DNA from 2 places in the Rahnella sp. ChDrAdgB13 genome. Region 2 is predicted to be linked to the other one. Evidence: predicted binding sites of a transcription regulator. Region 2 holds the regulator's gene; the other holds the start of a gene.
What was found. The regulator CRP, encoded in region 2, controls carbon source genes, mostly activating them, when cyclic AMP is high. The targets are predictions, from matches to a motif close to ATGTGANNNNNNTCACAT.
Positions count from the first base shown of each region.

Region 1 (6,553 bases), on a different contig from region 2:
AAAGCGTAGTTGAAATGGCCTGCCTGATGCACGACATCGGCAATCCGCCTTTCGGGCATTTCGGCGAGTCGGCAATTAATAACTGGTTCAAAAAGCGCATGGATATCGAAAGCTGTGGCGAAACGCCGCCGGAAACCGATTCCTGTCTGGTGGCCTGTTTGCGGCTGACGCCGGACGAGGCGGAGCTGAATCAGTTGCGCAGTAAAATTCGTTATGACCTCAGTAATTTTGAAGGCAACGCGCAGGCCATTCGCCTGGTATTTACGTTGCTCAAACTCAATCTGACCTACAGCCAGACCGCCTGCATCCTGAAATATACCCGTCCGGCGTACTCAATGAACCGCCTGCCTTCGCACGATTATCTGATGAAAAAGCCTGGTTTTTATCTGGCCGAAGAAACGTTCATCAAAGAGCTGCGTAGCGAGCTTGGATTGGGGGAGTTCAACCGTTTCCCGCTGACCTACATTATGGAAGCGGCGGACGATATTTCTTACTGCATCGCCGATCTGGAAGATGCGGTTGAGAAAAATATTTTCAGCGTCGAAGAACTCTATAAATATCTGATGCGTGAATGGGGCGACATTGAGAAGAATGACATCTTTGATAAAGTGGTTCGCACCGCGTATGAAAAAATGGATAAAGCGAAAACATTCCGTAATCCGGTGGATTATTTCTTTATGGAACTTCGCGTTCAGACGGTTAAACAGCTGGTGCCTCATGCAGCGCGCAGATTCATTGATAATATAGAAGATGTTTATCAGGGAACCTTTAATCACGCGCTGCTCGAAGACGACAGCCAGGCGAACCGTTTGTTAGAAATTTATAAATCCGTCGCATTCAAACAGGTATTCAACCATCCTGAAGTCGAGGAGCTGGAATTACAAGGCTATCGGGTGATCAGCGGATTACTGGATATTTACAGCCCGTTGCTGGATATGCCATTGTCTGATTTTAGCCAGCTGGTTGAGGAGGATACGCACAGGAAATATCCTATAGAAACCCGTCTGTTGCATAAGATTTCTGCCAAACACCGTCTGGCGTATAACAATGCCGTCGTGGCGCTCGAAGGCGCAGGCGTTTCGGAATTTTCCGCGCAGGAGTTCTATTACCGGGCGAGAATGATTCAGGATTATATCAGCGGCATGACAGACCTTTATGCGTACGACGAATATCGACGTCTGATGGCGGCGGAGTAATTTGTTTTAAAAAGACAGATTTTAACGTCTTTTATTTTCTTTACGAAACTGTCCGAAAAAGCGCCATTTGTAAATAATGACAATACTTTTTTACCATTGTCAGTATGACCCTGATGAACTTCACGCTATTAATACCATCTCAGTATCACGACTACCAAGCAACGCGACTATTTTGGTTGCCACAATAATTTTAAGAGATCCTGAAAAATGAAAAAATCGACTTTATTCCTCAGCGCTTTAGCGTTAAGTGTTGGTATGGCAATGGCCCCGGTTTCGTCTGCTCTGGCTGCCGAAACCGCATCTTCGAGCACCACACAGCTGCCAAGCCTGGCACCGATGCTTGAAAAAGTCATGCCGTCCGTAGTGAGTGTGAACGTTGAAGGCAGCGCGCCGGTGAAAACACCACGCATGGGCCAGCAGTTCCAGCAATTCTTTGGTCAGAACTCTCCGCTGTGCCAGGACGGTTCGCCGTTCCAGGGCTCCCCGGTTTGCCAGGGCGGCGGTCAGGACGGACAACCCGCTCCTGAACAGAAAGAAGATTTCCGTGCGCTGGGTTCCGGTGTGATTATTGATGCGGATAAAGGTTATGTTGTGACCAACAACCACGTTGTTGATAACGCGACAAAAATCAGCGTACAGCTGAACGATGGCCGTAAGTTCGATGCGAAAGTGATCGGTAAAGATCCACGTTCTGACATCGCGGTTATTCAGCTGCAAAACGCCAAAAACCTGACCGCGATTAAAATCGCCGATTCCGAGCAGCTGCGCGTGGGTGACTACACCGTGGCGATCGGTAACCCGTATGGTCTGGGCGAAACCGTGACATCCGGTATCGTGTCTGCGCTCGGACGTTCTGGCCTGAACATCGAAAACTATGAAAACTTCATCCAGACGGATGCGGCGATCAACCGCGGTAACTCCGGCGGCGCGCTGGTGAACCTGAACGGTGAACTGATTGGTCTGAACACGGCGATCCTGGCACCGGACGGCGGCAATATCGGTATCGGTTTTGCGATCCCAAGTAACATGGTGAAAAACCTGTCCAAACAGATGATCGAATTCGGCCAGGTGAAACGTGGTGAACTGGGCATCATGGGCACCGAGCTGAACTCCGAGCTGGCGAAAGCGATGAAAGTGGACGCACAGCGTGGCGCGTTCATCAGTCAGGTCATGCCGAAATCTGCCGCAGAAAAAGCGGGCATCAAAGCGGGCGACGTTATCCTGAGCATGAACGGCAAGCCAATCAGCAGCTTCGCGTCGTTCCGTGCGGATATCGGCACCATGCCAATCGGCACCAAAGTGACGCTGGGTCTGCTGCGCGAAGGGAAACCGATGAATGTTGACGTAACGATTGAGCAAAGTACGCAAACGCCTAAAGTTGAATCCGGCAACATTTTCACCGGCATTGAAGGTGCTGAGCTGAGCAATGGCACCGCGGGCGACCAGAAAGGCGTGAAAGTTGACGAAGTGAAACCGGGTTCAAAAGCCGCGAACATTGGCCTGAAAAAAGGCGACGTGATCCTGGGCGTGAACCAGCAGAAAGTCGCTAACTTAGGCGAGCTGCGTAAAATTCTGGATACCAAGCCGTCTGTACTGGCGCTGGATATTCAGCGTGGTGACTCTTCAATCTACCTGCTGGCGCAATAATCCGCAGGCAGACCTCACAAGGCACGCTACGGCGTGCCTTTTTTTATGCATTTTTCTCCCGATCCGCGCCTGAATTTTCTTGGGCATTTGCTTAAAAATGTGACCTTACCCGCAACTTCAATAGGTGCTTTCGCTCTTTGGGCATTTGCATAATGTGTCGGAGTAAGCCGCTGGGTATGCTGGTCTGACAACGATAAAACAGGCAAGGCAGGGGATCATGTCAGCGTATCATCTCGATGCAAAGCTGGCGCAACAGATTGTTGCCCGAACAATGCAAATCATTGATAGTAATGTGAATGTCATGGATGGACGGGGAAGAATAATCGGTAGCGGCGACGATCAGCGTCTTGGCGAATTGCACGAAGGTGCGCTGTTGTCCATTTCGCAGGAGCGTATTGTCGATATCGATGAAGGTGTTGCACGGCATTTGCACGGAGTGCGTCCGGGTATCAATCTGCCGCTGCGCATAGATGGCCAGATTGTCGGCGTGATTGGACTGACCGGCAATCCGTCACAGCTGCGTCAGTACGGCGAGCTGGTTTGTATGACCGCCGAAATGATGCTTGAGCAGGCGCGTTTGTTACATATGCTCGCACAGGACAGCCGTTTGCGCGAAGAACTGGTGCTGAACCTGATCCGCGTGGATGAACTTTCTCCGGCATTAATGGAATGGGCGCAGCGTCTGGGCATTGACCTGAACCGCCCGCGCGTGGCGGCGGTGGTTGAAGTCGACAGCGGTCAGCTCGGCGTGGATTCCGCGATGGCGGAGCTGCAACAGCTGCAAACCTTACTGACCACGCCGGAGCGCGATAACCTGATCGCGATTGTTTCGCTCACCGAAATGGTGGTGCTGAAACCAGCGCTGAACAGCTACGATCGCTGGGATCCGGACGGTCACCGGCAGCGAATCGATCATCTGTTGTCGCGCATGACCGAAACAGGTCGTCTGCGCGTCCGTATTTCCCTCGGCAACTTCTTCAGCGGTCCCGGCAGTATTGCCCGATCGTATCGCACCGCGCGAACCACCATGACCGTCGGCAAACAGCGTATGCCCGAACAGCGTTGCTACTTTTATCAGGATCTGATTTTGCCGGTGCTGCTCGACAGCCTACGCGGCGGCTGGCAGGCCGATGAACTGGTGCGGCCGCTGGCGCGTCTGAAGGCCACCGACGGCAACGGATTACTGCGCCGTACACTGGCGTCGTGGTTCCATAATAATGTGCAACCAACGGCAACGTCTAAGGCACTTTATATTCACCGTAATACGCTGGAATATCGATTAAACCGTATTTCGGAATTAACCGGTTTGGATCTGGGGAATTTTGACGATCGTCTGTTGTTGTATGTGGCACTTCAATTAGATAACGATCAGGTTTAATTAATCTGTACGTCCTGAAAGTATTTCTTTATCGGATATTTTCAGGACGAAATTGCCGTATTTAATTAAACGTGACGTCAATCACAAGCCATTCTCTTTTCGTGAACTGACTCGCATGGTACTGGGCATTCGCCTCAAGATAAATGCAAAGCGCTTTCCATGCTTGTCACTTTGCCTAATGAGTTGGTTTCCGGTTGTTCTTATACTGGCATTCTTCCTTCCTCTCTGAACCCTACAGTTCTGTGGCTGGCTGGAATGACTTATACCTTGGGGTATTTGCATCACTCTCAATTCCGGAGAACATCATGGAAACAATCGTTTCATCAGCCAGTGCCGTGAAAAAAAGAACTAATGCGCGCTACTGGATCGTGGTGATGTTATTTATCGTCACATCATTTAATTACGGCGACCGCGCAACGTTATCTATTGCCGGGTCGGCAATGGCGAAAGATATCGGTCTCGATTCTGTCGGGATGGGTTATATATTTTCGGCATTTTCCTGGGCCTATGTTATCGGACAAATACCCGGTGGCTGGTTACTGGATAAATTCGGCTCCAAAAAAGTTTACTTCTACAGTATTTTCATCTGGTCATTATTCACGTTGCTGCAAGGGTTTGTAGATATATTCAGCGGCTTCGGCATCGTAGTTTCCCTCTTCGTATTACGTTTCCTGGTCGGGCTGGCTGAAGCGCCTTCTTTCCCGGGCAACAGCCGGATTGTTGCGGCATGGTTCCCGGCGCAGGAACGTGGAACAGCGGTTTCGATTTTTAACTCCGCACAGTATTTCGCTACCGTGATTTTTGCCCCGATTATGGGCTGGCTGACACAGGCCGTAGGCTGGTCACATGTTTTCTTCTTCATGGGCGGGCTGGGGATCATCCTGAGCTTCATCTGGCTGAAAGTGATCCACGATCCGAAAGATCATCCGGGCGTCAATCAGGCCGAACTCGACTACATGGAAGCCGGTGGTGCGCTGATCAATATGGATCAGAAAGTCACTAAAAAGGCGAAAGTCAAAGGCGAGAAAGCCTCACAGCTCAAACAGTTAATGAAATCGCGCATGATGATCGGCATCTATATCGGCCAGTATTGCATCAATGCGCTGACCTACTTCTTCATCACCTGGTTCCCTGTTTATCTGGTTCAGGCACGCGGAATGTCCATTCTTAAAGCGGGCATGGTGGCGTCGGTTCCGGCCATTTGCGGCTTCCTCGGCGGCGTGTTGGGCGGGATTATATCCGACTGGCTGATGCGCAGAACCAACAACCTGACGCTTTCACGTAAAGCGCCGATCGTCATCGGCATGCTGCTGTCGATGTCGATGATTGTCTGTAACTATGTTGACACCGAATGGATGGTTGTCGGGATTATGGCGTTCGCCTTCTTCGGCAAAGGGCTGGGCGCGCTGGGCTGGGCGGTAATGGCCGATACCGCACCGAAAGAAATCAGCGGGCTGAGCGGCGGGCTGTTCAACATGTTCGGTAACGTTTCCGGCATCATCACCCCGATTGCGGTCGGCTACATTATCGGTACCACCGGTTCGTTTAACGGCGCACTGATTTTCGTCGGGATCCACGCACTGCTCGCCGTCATCAGCTATGTCTTTATTGTCGGCAAAATTGAACGTATCCAGCTGAAACCTCTCGTCTCTGCCAGCGTAAAAAAAGGAGCATCACGATGAGTACGCAATCTTCTCCGGTCATTACTGATATGCAGGTTATTCCTGTGGCCGGGCATGACAGCATGCTGATGAACATCGGCGGCGCACATGGCGCTTACTTCACCCGTAACATCGTGATTCTGACGGACAGCGCCGGGAACACCGGCGTGGGCGAAGCGCCGGGCGGCGAAGTGATTTACAACACGCTGGTGGAAGCCATCGCGCAGGTCAAAGGCCAGGAAGTAGCGCGGATGAACCGGCTGGTGCATCAGATTCACGTGGGTAATCAGTCGTCGGATTTCGATTCGTTTGGTAAAGGCGCGTGGACGTTTGAACTGCGCGTGAACGCGGTTGCGGCGCTTGAAGCCGCGCTGCTGGATCTGATGGGCAAATTCCTCGGCGTGCCGGTGTGCGAGCTGCTCGGGCCGGGCAAACAGCGCGACGAAGTGACGGTGCTCGGTTATCTCTTCTATATCGGCGACCGTCAGAAAACAGATTTGCCGTATCAGGAAGGGGCGCGTGGTGTTCACGACTGGTATCACCTGCGTCACCAGAAAGCGATGAACAGCGACGCCGTGGTGCAGCTGGCGGAAGCCGCGCAGGATCGCTACGGCTTTAAAGATTTCAAACTCAAAGGCGGCGTGTTGCCGGGTGAGCAGGAAATCGACGCG
Region 1 is NZ_JAEMGT010000003.1:17,717-24,269, reverse strand. Features, by position in the region: gene dgt (dGTPase) at 1-1,196, shown strand, start outside; gene degP (serine endoprotease DegP) at 1,404-2,843, shown strand; gene J8X26_RS01370 (CdaR family transcriptional regulator) at 3,061-4,221, shown strand; gene J8X26_RS01365 (MFS transporter) at 4,527-5,903, shown strand; gene J8X26_RS01360 (enolase C-terminal domain-like protein) at 5,900-6,553, shown strand, end outside.
Region 1: the regulator CRP is predicted to act here: its motif matches at 2,941-2,958, upstream of J8X26_RS01370 (CdaR family transcriptional regulator).

Region 2 (10,760 bases):
AGCTGCGCTACGTGCCGGGCAGCCAGTCCTGGACCATTCACGATGAACTCACCAACTCGTCGGACTATCCGCACGACTACCAGATTATTTATCACAGCAACTTTGGTCAGCCAATCCTTGAGCAGGGCGCTCGCTTTATTGCACCACTAAAATCCATTTCTCCGTTCAACGATTACGCCAAAAAAGGCCTGACCGACTGGCCGACTTACGCAGGGCCAACCAAAGGCTTCGATGAAATGGTCTTCAACATGGTGCCGCTGGCGGATGCGCAGGGTAAAACCGTCGCGGGCGTTGTCAACAAAGCCGGTGATAAAGGCGCGTCAATCGAGTTCGATACCCATCAGCTTCCGCTGCTGACGCTGTGGAAAAACACCGACACGCTGAAACAGGGATATGTCACCGGTATTGAACCGGGCACCAACTATGCTTATCCGGTGACGATTGAGCGTAAACAAGGCCGCGTGAAACAACTGCAACCCGGCCAGAGCACCGTGTTCGAGCTGAAATACTCGCTGTTGCCAGACGCGCAGGCGGTTAAGCAGCTCGAAGACCGGGTGAAAACGTTGCAGGGTGAGCATAAAACTGACGTCATCAGCCAGCCGATCGCTGTTGAATAATCCGAGTTTGGGGCACTCAGCCGGGTGCCCTTTTTTCTCTGTCTATACTTACCTTCACAAGGTATGCGCCCGAATGGCCATATCCGGGGAGGAAATATGGCGAAAAAAATGACCCTCAGACAGCAGGAAAAACTCTTTCGCGAACGTCAGCGGGAGAACTTTCAGGCCAGCAGTCTGCTTGATGGTTTGCAGGTTGAAGCCGTCACGCTGGATAACGAACAAATTTCGCAGCGCTTGTCCGAGCTGAGGAGGCACTATGAACGATAAACTCGTGGCAGGTGCCGATCCTTACTACTATCCCGGCATCAACGTTCTGAAAAACAGCCTCGGGATCCGGGAGGAACATCGTCTGTTGCAGGCCGAACTGGCTTTCACCGCACTGCGCGCCGCCGCCATGCCGCTCGGCCCGGCCACCATGGGCTTACCGCATCTGTGCGCTATCCATCTTTCCCTGTTCCAGGACATCTATCCGTGGGCGGGCAAGTTCCGCGAAATCGATATTTATAAAGACGATACGCAGTTTTGCCATTTCGAATACATCGAAAATGAAGGCAACGCGCTGATGCAGGAACTCGAGGAAGAGGAGTTTCTGGTCGGATGGCCGCACGATAATCTGGCAGAACGGCTGGCGCACTATTACACCGGCCTGAACCTGTTGCATCCATTCCGGGAAGGTAACGGGCGCGCGCTGAGAATATTCATCGAGCAGCTGGTTATCCACGCCGGTTATGACATTGAGTGGGCCAAAGTCGGGCGTGAGCGCTGGCTGGCCGCCAACAAAACGGCGGTTTTTGGCGATGAAACAGACCTGGTGGCGATTTTTAATCAGGTGATCAGTGAAATCGATGAGGCACATTGACCGGCGCACCTTGATCGACAAAAAGGCTGAAGCCTGCGGATAAAAATGCGTAGAATTACCCGGTAAATTTTTCGACTTTACCGGGATTGACCATGCTGCTGCTGATCGACAACTACGACTCGTTTACCTACAACCTCTACCAATATTTTTGCGAGCTGGGGGCAAAAGTCAGCGTGGTGCGTAACGATCAGCTGACGATTGCGGATATCGAACAGCTTTCCCCGTCACATCTGGTGATTTCGCCCGGCCCGTGTACGCCCGATCAGGCGGGAATTTCCCTGCAAGCCATCACCCATTTTGCCGGTAAACTGCCGGTTCTCGGCGTCTGCCTCGGGCATCAGGCAATGGCGCAGGCATTCGGCGCAAAGATTGTCCGCGCCCGCCAGGCCATTCATGGCAAAACTTCTCCCATCTGCCATACCGGCAACAGCGTTTTTACCGGGCTGAATAATCCGCTGACGGTGACGCGCTACCATTCCCTGGTGATTGCGCCCGAAACGCTGCCCGATTGTTTTGACGTCACCGCGTGGACTGAGCGCGAAGGCCAGCGCGACGAAATTATGGGCATCATGCACAAAACCTTACCGCTGCATGGCGTTCAGTTTCATCCGGAAAGCATTCTGAGTGAACAGGGGCATCAGCTTCTGGATAATTTCCTTAAAATCTAATCAGTTAATCTTGCTGATAAAATTACTTACCCATCAGGTGTGATTTCTGTTTGCCTGTGCGTGATTTTTTATGCATATTTTGTGATTATATTTTCATATTACTTCAGTAAGGGAAAACGGTTATGGCAGAAAAATCAGCGGTAGATCGGGGTACGTTCGACAAAGTGATTTTGCCGGTTTATTCACCTGCGAAATTCATTCCGGTGAAGGGCAAAGGCAGCCGCGTGTGGGACCAGCAGGGCACCGAATACGTTGATTTCGCTGGCGGTATCGCGGTTACGGCGCTCGGACATTGTCATCCGGCACTGGTTAAAGCCTTGCATGAACAGGGTGAAACTCTGTGGCATGTCAGTAACGTATTTACCAACGAACCCGCTCTGCGACTGGCTCAGAAGTTGATCGACGCCACTTTTGCCGACCGCGTATTTTTTGCCAACTCCGGCGCTGAAGCTAATGAGGCCGCATTCAAACTTGCGCGCTATTATGCTTCCCACCGCCACAGCCCGTACAAAAGTAAGATCATCGCTTTCCATAACGCTTTCCATGGCCGCACGTTGTTTACCGTTTCAGTCGGCGGACAGCCGAAATATTCCGACGGCTTCGGCCCGAAACCTGCTGACATCGTACATGTGCCCTTCAACGATCTGGACGCGGTAAAAGCGGTGATCGACGACCATACCTGCGCAATTGTGGTCGAACCCGTTCAGGGCGAAGGCGGGGTGACACCGGCCACCAAAGAATTCCTGCAAGGGCTGCGTGAACTTTGCGACAAACATCAGGCACTGCTGGTGCTCGATGAAGTGCAAAGCGGTATGGGGCGTAGCGGTAAGTTGTTCAGCTACATGCATTACGGCGTGACGCCGGACATTCTGACCACAGCCAAAGCGCTGGGCGGCGGTTTCCCTGTCAGCGCCATGCTGGCAACGGAAGACGTTGCATCGGTGATGGAGCCGGGCAAACATGGCACCACCTACGGCGGTAACCCGCTGGCCTGTGCCGTCGCCGAAGCCGCACTGGATATTATCAATACGCCAGACGTGCTGGCCGGTATCAATGAACGCCGCGAGAAATTCATCAGCGCGCTGGATGCCATCAACCAGAAATATTCTGTCTTCAGCGAATTCCGCGGGCAGGGGTTGCTGATTGGCGCCGAGCTGTCGGATGCCTTCAAAAACCGCGCCGGAGAGTTTCATGCCGCCGCCGCTGAGTTCGGGTTGATGATGCTGGTGGCGGGCCCGAATGTGATCCGGTTTGCACCATCACTGGTTATCGACTTCGCGGATATTGAAGAAGGGATGGGGCGCTTTGAGAAAGCTGTGGCAAAAGTTACAGGCTGACTGCTCCCCCCTTGCGAAGGGGAGATCGACGTTTTACTTCTATCCTGCAATAGCTGAACGGTTTTACTTTTGCTCCTTCCCCTTTCACGAGGGGAAGGCTGGGATGGGGTGTGGTTTGAGGGCAACTCAGACAATTAAGCCGACCTTAATACCCCACCCCTCCCTTTCGCAGGGGAGGGAGTTATAAATTACGCCCGCCGCGTTAACCAGATCCCATGATGTGGTCTCTGCTTCCACGCCAGTGACGAAATAGTATGCATCACACTCAGATGCGATATCACCCTCCGCAGGTGGCGTTCCATTTCGGTCAGCGGCATATCCGGATGCAGCTCCGGCGCATTAAACAAGGTGTTCTCACCACCGGGCCCGTCGTAAAGCAACCGTTGCTGACAGCTTTGCAGCGCGATTTCGCAGGTCTGCAAATACTCCGTCGCCAGTTTCTCCGGCAGCATGTAGTGCTCGCGGGCGAGAATAGTCATCGCATTGATGTGCTCGACAATAAACTGACTGTGCGTCACCCACAGACGCATATCCGCCAGATAATGCGAGTTAAAGCCCGGTTCCTGCATTGCCTGATTCAGTGAGGTGAACAGTTTATTATGCGCCTGATTGACCTGCATTCGGGTGTAAGCGAGTTTCGCGGCATCCGGATTTTCCTCAAGCAGTAACCGGATTGCGTTCTGATAGGTTTCCAGCGCCTGATGCGCATTCTGGCGCAGCAAACCGCTTTGCCATTGCGGCCACAACCAGATGGTGCCGCCGAAAGCCAGCGCACAGCCGATCAGCGTATCTATCAGCCGTGGTACGAGAAAGTGTACGCCATTCATCGCCAGCAGTTGCAGGGTATACACGGCTGTCACTGTCATACCTACCATTGCCAGCCCGTAGTTTTTGCGTAAAACCGTGTAGGACAACAAAGTAATCAGCAGCATGCAGAGCAACGTGGTGCTTTCGGGTAATTCCAGCTTCAGCAATCCGGATGCAATCAGTAATCCGGCCAGCGTCCCCAGCGCACGGTGCTGGATACGTACGCGCGTGGCGTTATAGCCGTTCTGGCTGACCAGCATGATGGTCAGCAAAATCCAGTAGGGCTTGGGCAGATTGAAAAACAGACCAAGGCTGCTGCCAATCGCCAGGATGATGCCAAGCCGGGCAGCATTGCGCAGCGCGACCGATTTAAAGGAAAGATAACTTTTCAACGCCGGCCAGAAAGGTAAGCGGGGCTGAGTGTTCATCAGATCGCGTCGGTACAGCGGACGTTGTGTCCGCAATAAACGCGCAATGCGGCTGAAATGGTAATAGCAAAATTGACCGACCGGATTCTCCGGATTGCGCGCGGCTATTTTCTCCAGCGCGGCCAGTTCGTTGGCCATCGTAAATCGCCCGGATAAACGGTGATAAAGAATGTCATCAGCGATGACCCGCAGACGGGCGGAGATCACCTGCGCATTACGTCGTATAACCGCTTCGGCGTGGCTTTCTTCCACCAGCTTTTGCACTTCTTCCGGCTGATGCAGGCTCACCGTGATGTGTTCCTGCAAATCGAGTGCGACCTGAAAACGCTGGAACAGTCGCTTATGGTGATGATGATGTCCGTGTTGCGGCAGCATGTGCAGTTGCTGATAAAGCAGGGCAATCAGATCGATAACCTGTTGCTGACGCGCCAGCAGTGGCGGTAGCGCGGTTTCAGGATCGGTGTGTTGCGTCAGCAGGCTGTATTTCGCCTCGAAGTAATCTGCCAGTTGCAGATAGAGCTGGCTGAGGGTTTCGCGCATCGGTTGTTCTTTTGAAATACGAAACCACGCCCAGTTAAAGATACCGTACCAGGCGGTGCCTGCGGCGAACAGCGCCGGAGCTTGCCACATCGGGCGCAGACCCACCATGCTCAGCGTGAAGATGGTCGCCACCAGCGCACCGGGCAACAGACGCGCATGCAGCGGGCTGATTTCACCGGTCACGCCCAGCAGTAACGCCAGCGACAGCATGATGAGCGGCAGGGGAATGTGCCAGCTTTCCAGCATCACTTGCAGCAGAATGCTGCTCAGGGCAAAAAGCGTGCCGCCGACCATCAGACGTTTGAAAAAGCGTTTGTGTGGCGTATCCAGACCCGCGACATTGCAGCAGGCCGGGCACAGGGAAAACAGCAGACCCATTTGCAGATTGCCAAAAAGCCAGCAAATGCCAACAGGCAGGCACAACACCAGCGTCTGGCGCAGCGCGTAGTTAACTTCGGGATGATAGAACAGTCTTCGCCATAGCGTCATGGATAAAGCTTAGCCCATAAAAAAGGCGCGACAGTTAGCTGTCGCGCCAATTTCTGAGGGATTAACGTGTGCCGTAAACGACAATCGTTTTACCGTGTGCGGAGATCAGGCTTTGATCTTCCAACATTTTGAGAATACGTCCGACTGTTTCACGTGAACAACCGACGATTTGGCCGATTTCCTGACGGGTGATCTTGATTTGCATCCCGTCCGGATGGGTCATTGCATCAGGCTGTTTAGCCAGATTAAGCAAAGTTTGCGCGATACGGCCTGTTACGTCGAGGAAGGCAAGATTGCCGACTTTCTCTGACGTCACTTGCAGACGGTTTGCCATCTGCGCGGAAAGACGCATCAGAATATCCGGGTTTACCTGAATCAGCTGGCGGAATTTTTTATAAGAAATTTCAGCCACTTCGCAGGCAGTTTTAGCACGCACCCAGGCACTGCGTTCCTGCCCTTCTTCGAAGAGTCCCAGCTCGCCGATGAAGTCACCTTGGTTAAGGTATGACAGTATCATTTCTTTGCCTTCTTCATCTTTAATCAGGACGGCAACCGACCCTTTCACGATGTAGTACAGCGTTTCGGCTTTTTCACCTTGGTGAATCAGCGTACTTTTAGAAGGATACTTATGTATATGACAGTGAGACAGGAACCATTCGAGAGTCGGGTCTGTTTGTGGCTTGCCGAGAACCATTTGCTATTATCCTCTGTTGTTATCGCTGCCCAAAATCACAGGGCTCAGAGTTCCCTGTACGGCACTTACTTTAAAAAGCGCCCTTTCAGCATATAACTCCCCAGAAATGCTGCAAGCGGATGTCGGAGTGAAACAGCCTGATTATTGCTGTTAACACCGTGGGTTCTGTTCTTAAACCGCAAAAACCGTCACCGCAATTTACTGGAAAGTATGTTTCGGCTTTGTTTGTAACACAGGTTTGCAATGCTGTCTTCTGTTGTCTCGCTTCAGCATGATGGCGATCGGGTTACGTTGCCAGTTTTTGGGTGAAAGGGTAGTCTGAGGGGAAAATTTGACGAATTTATCCACCGGGAGAAGAGCACATGCACGCACGCGTAAAATGGGTAGAAGGGCTGACGTTTTTAGGTGAGTCAGCGTCGGGCCATCAGATCACAATGGATGGTAATGCGGGCGACAAAGCCCCGAGCCCGATGGAAATGTTGCTGATGTCGGCGGGCGGTTGCAGCGCGATTGATGTAGTGTCTATTTTGCAAAAAGGCCGCAACGACGTGCGTGACTGCGAAGTGAAACTGACGTCTCAGCGCCGCGAAGAAGCACCGCGTCTGTTCACGCACATCAACCTGCATTTCATCGTCACCGGCAAAGACCTGACGGATAAAATTGTGGAACGCGCAGTCAGCCTGTCTGCGGAAAAATATTGCTCCGTTTCCCTGATGCTGGGCAAAGCCGCGACAATCACCCACAGTTTTGAAGTAGTGAACGCCGAATAAGTCACGACCAGTGATACGACTGGCACTGACTTCGCAGTAAATCCAGAAATCGCCGCGCGGCAAACGTCAGCGGCGATTTCTGCGAATAGAGCACGCAATATTCCGCTTCCGGCAGCGTATCGATATTGAGCAGGCAAAGCCTGTCCTGTAAGCCGAACGGCGCGCGCATGGCCTTCGCCACAATCGTCAGATAATCCGACTGCAACACCATATTCAGCCCGCACACTACCGAATCCGTTCTTACCGGCGTTTCCCCGGCTGGTGCGTTAAAGCCGTTCATCGAAAGCTGAATCTGCTGGTAGTAACCCATATCCGTTTCCGGCAACACCCAGCGCGCGCACTGCAATTCGTCGAGCGTGGTGGCATCTGCCAGCGGATGGCCTTGCCGCGCAATCACACCAAAAGGGGCGCTAAACAGCGGCTCACGCACCAAATCTTCCAGCGGAAAACCCGGCCCGGCGGTCCCGACGGCAAAATCGAGTTTCCCTTCACGCAGCGCCGGTAACAGCGTCGAAAGCTGGCCTTCTTTAATCAGCAGTTTGGACTGGGGAAATTGCGTTTTGAACGCTTCACTAAGGGCCGGAAATACCGTCAGCGCCAGCAGTGATGAAAACCCGATAGCCACCGAACCCTGCGAATACTGATTAATCTGCCGGATCTCATCCGCCGCGCGTTCAAGTTCTTCGAGAATAAACTGCATGCGCTGCGCAAAGGCACGGCCGGTTTCCGTCAGCGCCATGCCCTGATTGCCGCGCACGATAAGCTGAGTTTCAAGCGTTTGTTCCAGTTCCCGCAAGGTTCTACTGACCGCGGGCTGCGACTGATTCATCGCCCGCGCCGCGCCGCGAATACTGCCGCTGCGGATAACCTGCTGGAAAACCTTGAGTTGCTGCAATTTCGGTAAATAACGCATGTCGCCTCGCTTGAAAGCCCTATCAGTAAAAAGCATCACCCGCCCAAAAATTGCATCTTATGGCAAACCTGTAAAGCTGATAGCTTCAGATTTGGAATAAATAATACGTTGTTATTCAGTTGATTACGTGATGCATGTCGCATTTTACTTTTCGCCCGACAGTGAGAACTTCTGACGCGGTGATAACAAAAAGGGATATCCGCTATGAAAAGTCGTTCCCTGATGATCTTCCTGCTGTTCGTCGGTTATGCGGTGGTGTATATCGACAAAACAGTAATGGGGTTCGCGCTGCTGCCGATTGAGCGCGAATTTAACCTGCAACCAGAGCAGCTGGGTTACATCACCGGCATTTTCTTCCTGGCCTATTCGCTGTTTCAGATCCCCGCTGGCTGGATGAATGACCGCTTCGGCTACAAAAAAGTACTTGGTATCTCGCTGTTTTTGCTCGGCGGGTTCGCGCTCTGCTTCGGTTTGCTGGGATTCAGCCTCGGTTTTCTGGTGACGTTTCGCTTTCTCTCCGGCGTCGGACATTCCGGTTATCCGTGTTCCTGCGCCAAAGCGGTGGTCTCGAATTTTGATGTCGGGCAGCGCACTTTCGCGCAGTCCGTATTGCTGTCATCCGCCGGTCTGGCGATGACAGCCGGGCCGCTGATTGCGGTGTACGCACTCGATACGCTCGGCTGGCGCGGATCATTCTCTATTCTCGGCCTTCTGGCGTTTGCGATTGCCGTTGCGATTATCATTTTTGTGCCGAACCCTCCGAAAGCAGAAGCCCGTAACGGCGTAGCGACCGGCTACCGTGAGCTTCTTAAAAATCCGATTGTCGTGCTGCTGTTCGTGTCGATTTTCTGCATCAACATTCCGTCTTACGGCCTGATGGCGTGGCTGCCTAAATATCTGGTTCAACAGCGCGGAATGTCGCTGGACGTTTCCGGGCTGGTGGTCGCCACCGGCGGAATGGGGATCTGGATTTCCTCGCTCGCGACCGGCTGGCTGGTCGGCCGTTATATGCAGGGCAAAGAGCCGAAAGTGATTTTTTGCAGCGCACTGCTCAGCGCGCTGTGCATCTGGCTGGTCTACACCTCCGGGTCGGCGGTGACCGCCGGGCTGTTCCTGTTCCTCGGCTATATCTTCCTGATGGCGGCATTTGTCACGGTGTTTACGCTGCCGATGAAACGCCTGCCGCCGGAAGTGATGGGTGCCGCAATGGGGATTATCAATACCGGCGGAACGCTCGGCGGATTCGTGGCGCCGATTGCAATGGGCTATCTGATCACCGTGACGCACGGGTATTTTTCGACATTTGTTTTTCTGGCGCTGGCGATGGTGGTTGCCGGGCTGGCGATTTTGCCGCTGACCCTGAAACCGCGCGCAGCGTTGCGCGACATGGCATAACTGAGGAGAAGTCTGATGACATTTAATTTTGAAGCGATGCTGGCGGAAGTCAAAACGGATGTTTTGCGCTGGCGCAGACATATTCATGCGCATCCTGAGCTCTCATTTCAGGAACATAAAACGGCGGATTACATTGCGGAACAGCTGGAAAGTTTTGGCGGTCTGACCCTGACGCGGCTGACGCCCAACAGCGTGGTTGCCGATCTTAAAGGCGCTTATCCGGGGCCGATGTATGCGCTGCGGGCGGATATCGACGCCCTGCCGATTCAGGAAGAAAACGATGAGCCGTTTTGTTCGACGGTGCCGGGCGTCATGCATGCCTGTGGCCATGACGCGCACACCGCGATGTTATTGGGTGCGGCGAAAGTGCTGACGCCATGTCAGTCCGCGCTGCACGGCTCGGTGCGGTTTATCTTCCAGCATGCGGAAGAGTTGCCGCCGGGCGGGGCGCAGGAACTGGTGGATTTAGGCGTGCTCGACGGCGTGGAGAAAATCTTCGGCCTGCACGTTATGCCGAATTCTCCGACGGGCGAGGTTGGCCTGAAAGAGGGCGTGTTCTGCGCGTCCACCGATAACTTCGACATCACGATTACCGGCAAAGGCGGACACGGTTCGATGCCGCATTTGTGCATTGATCCGGTGGTGATTGGCGCGGAAGTGGTGACGGCGCTGCAAAACGTCGTGGCGCGCCGCATCGATCCGCTTCAGGTGCCGGTGCTGACCATCGCCACCTTCCAGAGCGGGGAGAGTTATAACGTCATTCCGGAACGCGTGAAACTCGCCGGAACATTGCGCACCCATCACAGCAGTGTGCGCGAGCAGGTTCCGTTGCTGATGGAACAGATTATTTCGGGGATTACGGCGGCGCACGGTGCGACATACGAACTGCGCTGGACGCGCGGCTATGTGAACGGTGATAACCATCCTGAGGCCTGTGCGATTGCGCGTCAGGTGATCGAAAAAACGCTGGGGCCACAGGCGCTGCGCGAAGTCACTCAGCCGCTGTTCGGTGGTGAGGATTTCTCTTCCTATCAGCAAAAAGTACCGGGTTGCTTCCTGTTTATTGGCAGCGGGAATGAAAAAATTGGCGCGACTTACGGTGTGCATAATCCGCGTTTTCGCCTCGATGAAGAGGCGTTACAGATTGGCGTCGCACTGCATGTCGGGTTTATCCGTCAGTTGCTGATGAACGACGCCTGAGTTCGTTACTCGATTTTTTTACCTTCCATCAGGCGCTGCACCA
Region 2 is NZ_JAEMGT010000012.1:106,187-116,946, forward strand. Features, by position in the region: gene J8X26_RS05100 (aldose 1-epimerase family protein) at 1-617, shown strand, start outside; gene J8X26_RS05105 (YhfG family protein) at 714-884, shown strand; gene J8X26_RS05110 (putative adenosine monophosphate-protein transferase Fic) at 874-1,476, shown strand; gene J8X26_RS05115 (aminodeoxychorismate synthase component II) at 1,569-2,144, shown strand; gene J8X26_RS05120 (aspartate aminotransferase family protein) at 2,267-3,481, shown strand; gene J8X26_RS05125 (YccS/YhfK family putative transporter) at 3,670-5,745, opposite strand; gene crp (cAMP-activated global transcriptional regulator CRP) at 5,807-6,439, opposite strand; gene J8X26_RS05135 (OsmC family protein) at 6,802-7,209, shown strand; gene J8X26_RS05140 (LysR substrate-binding domain-containing protein) at 7,211-8,122, opposite strand; gene J8X26_RS05145 (MFS transporter) at 8,327-9,517, shown strand; gene J8X26_RS05150 (amidohydrolase) at 9,533-10,717, shown strand; gene J8X26_RS05155 (phosphoribulokinase) at 10,723-10,760, opposite strand, start outside.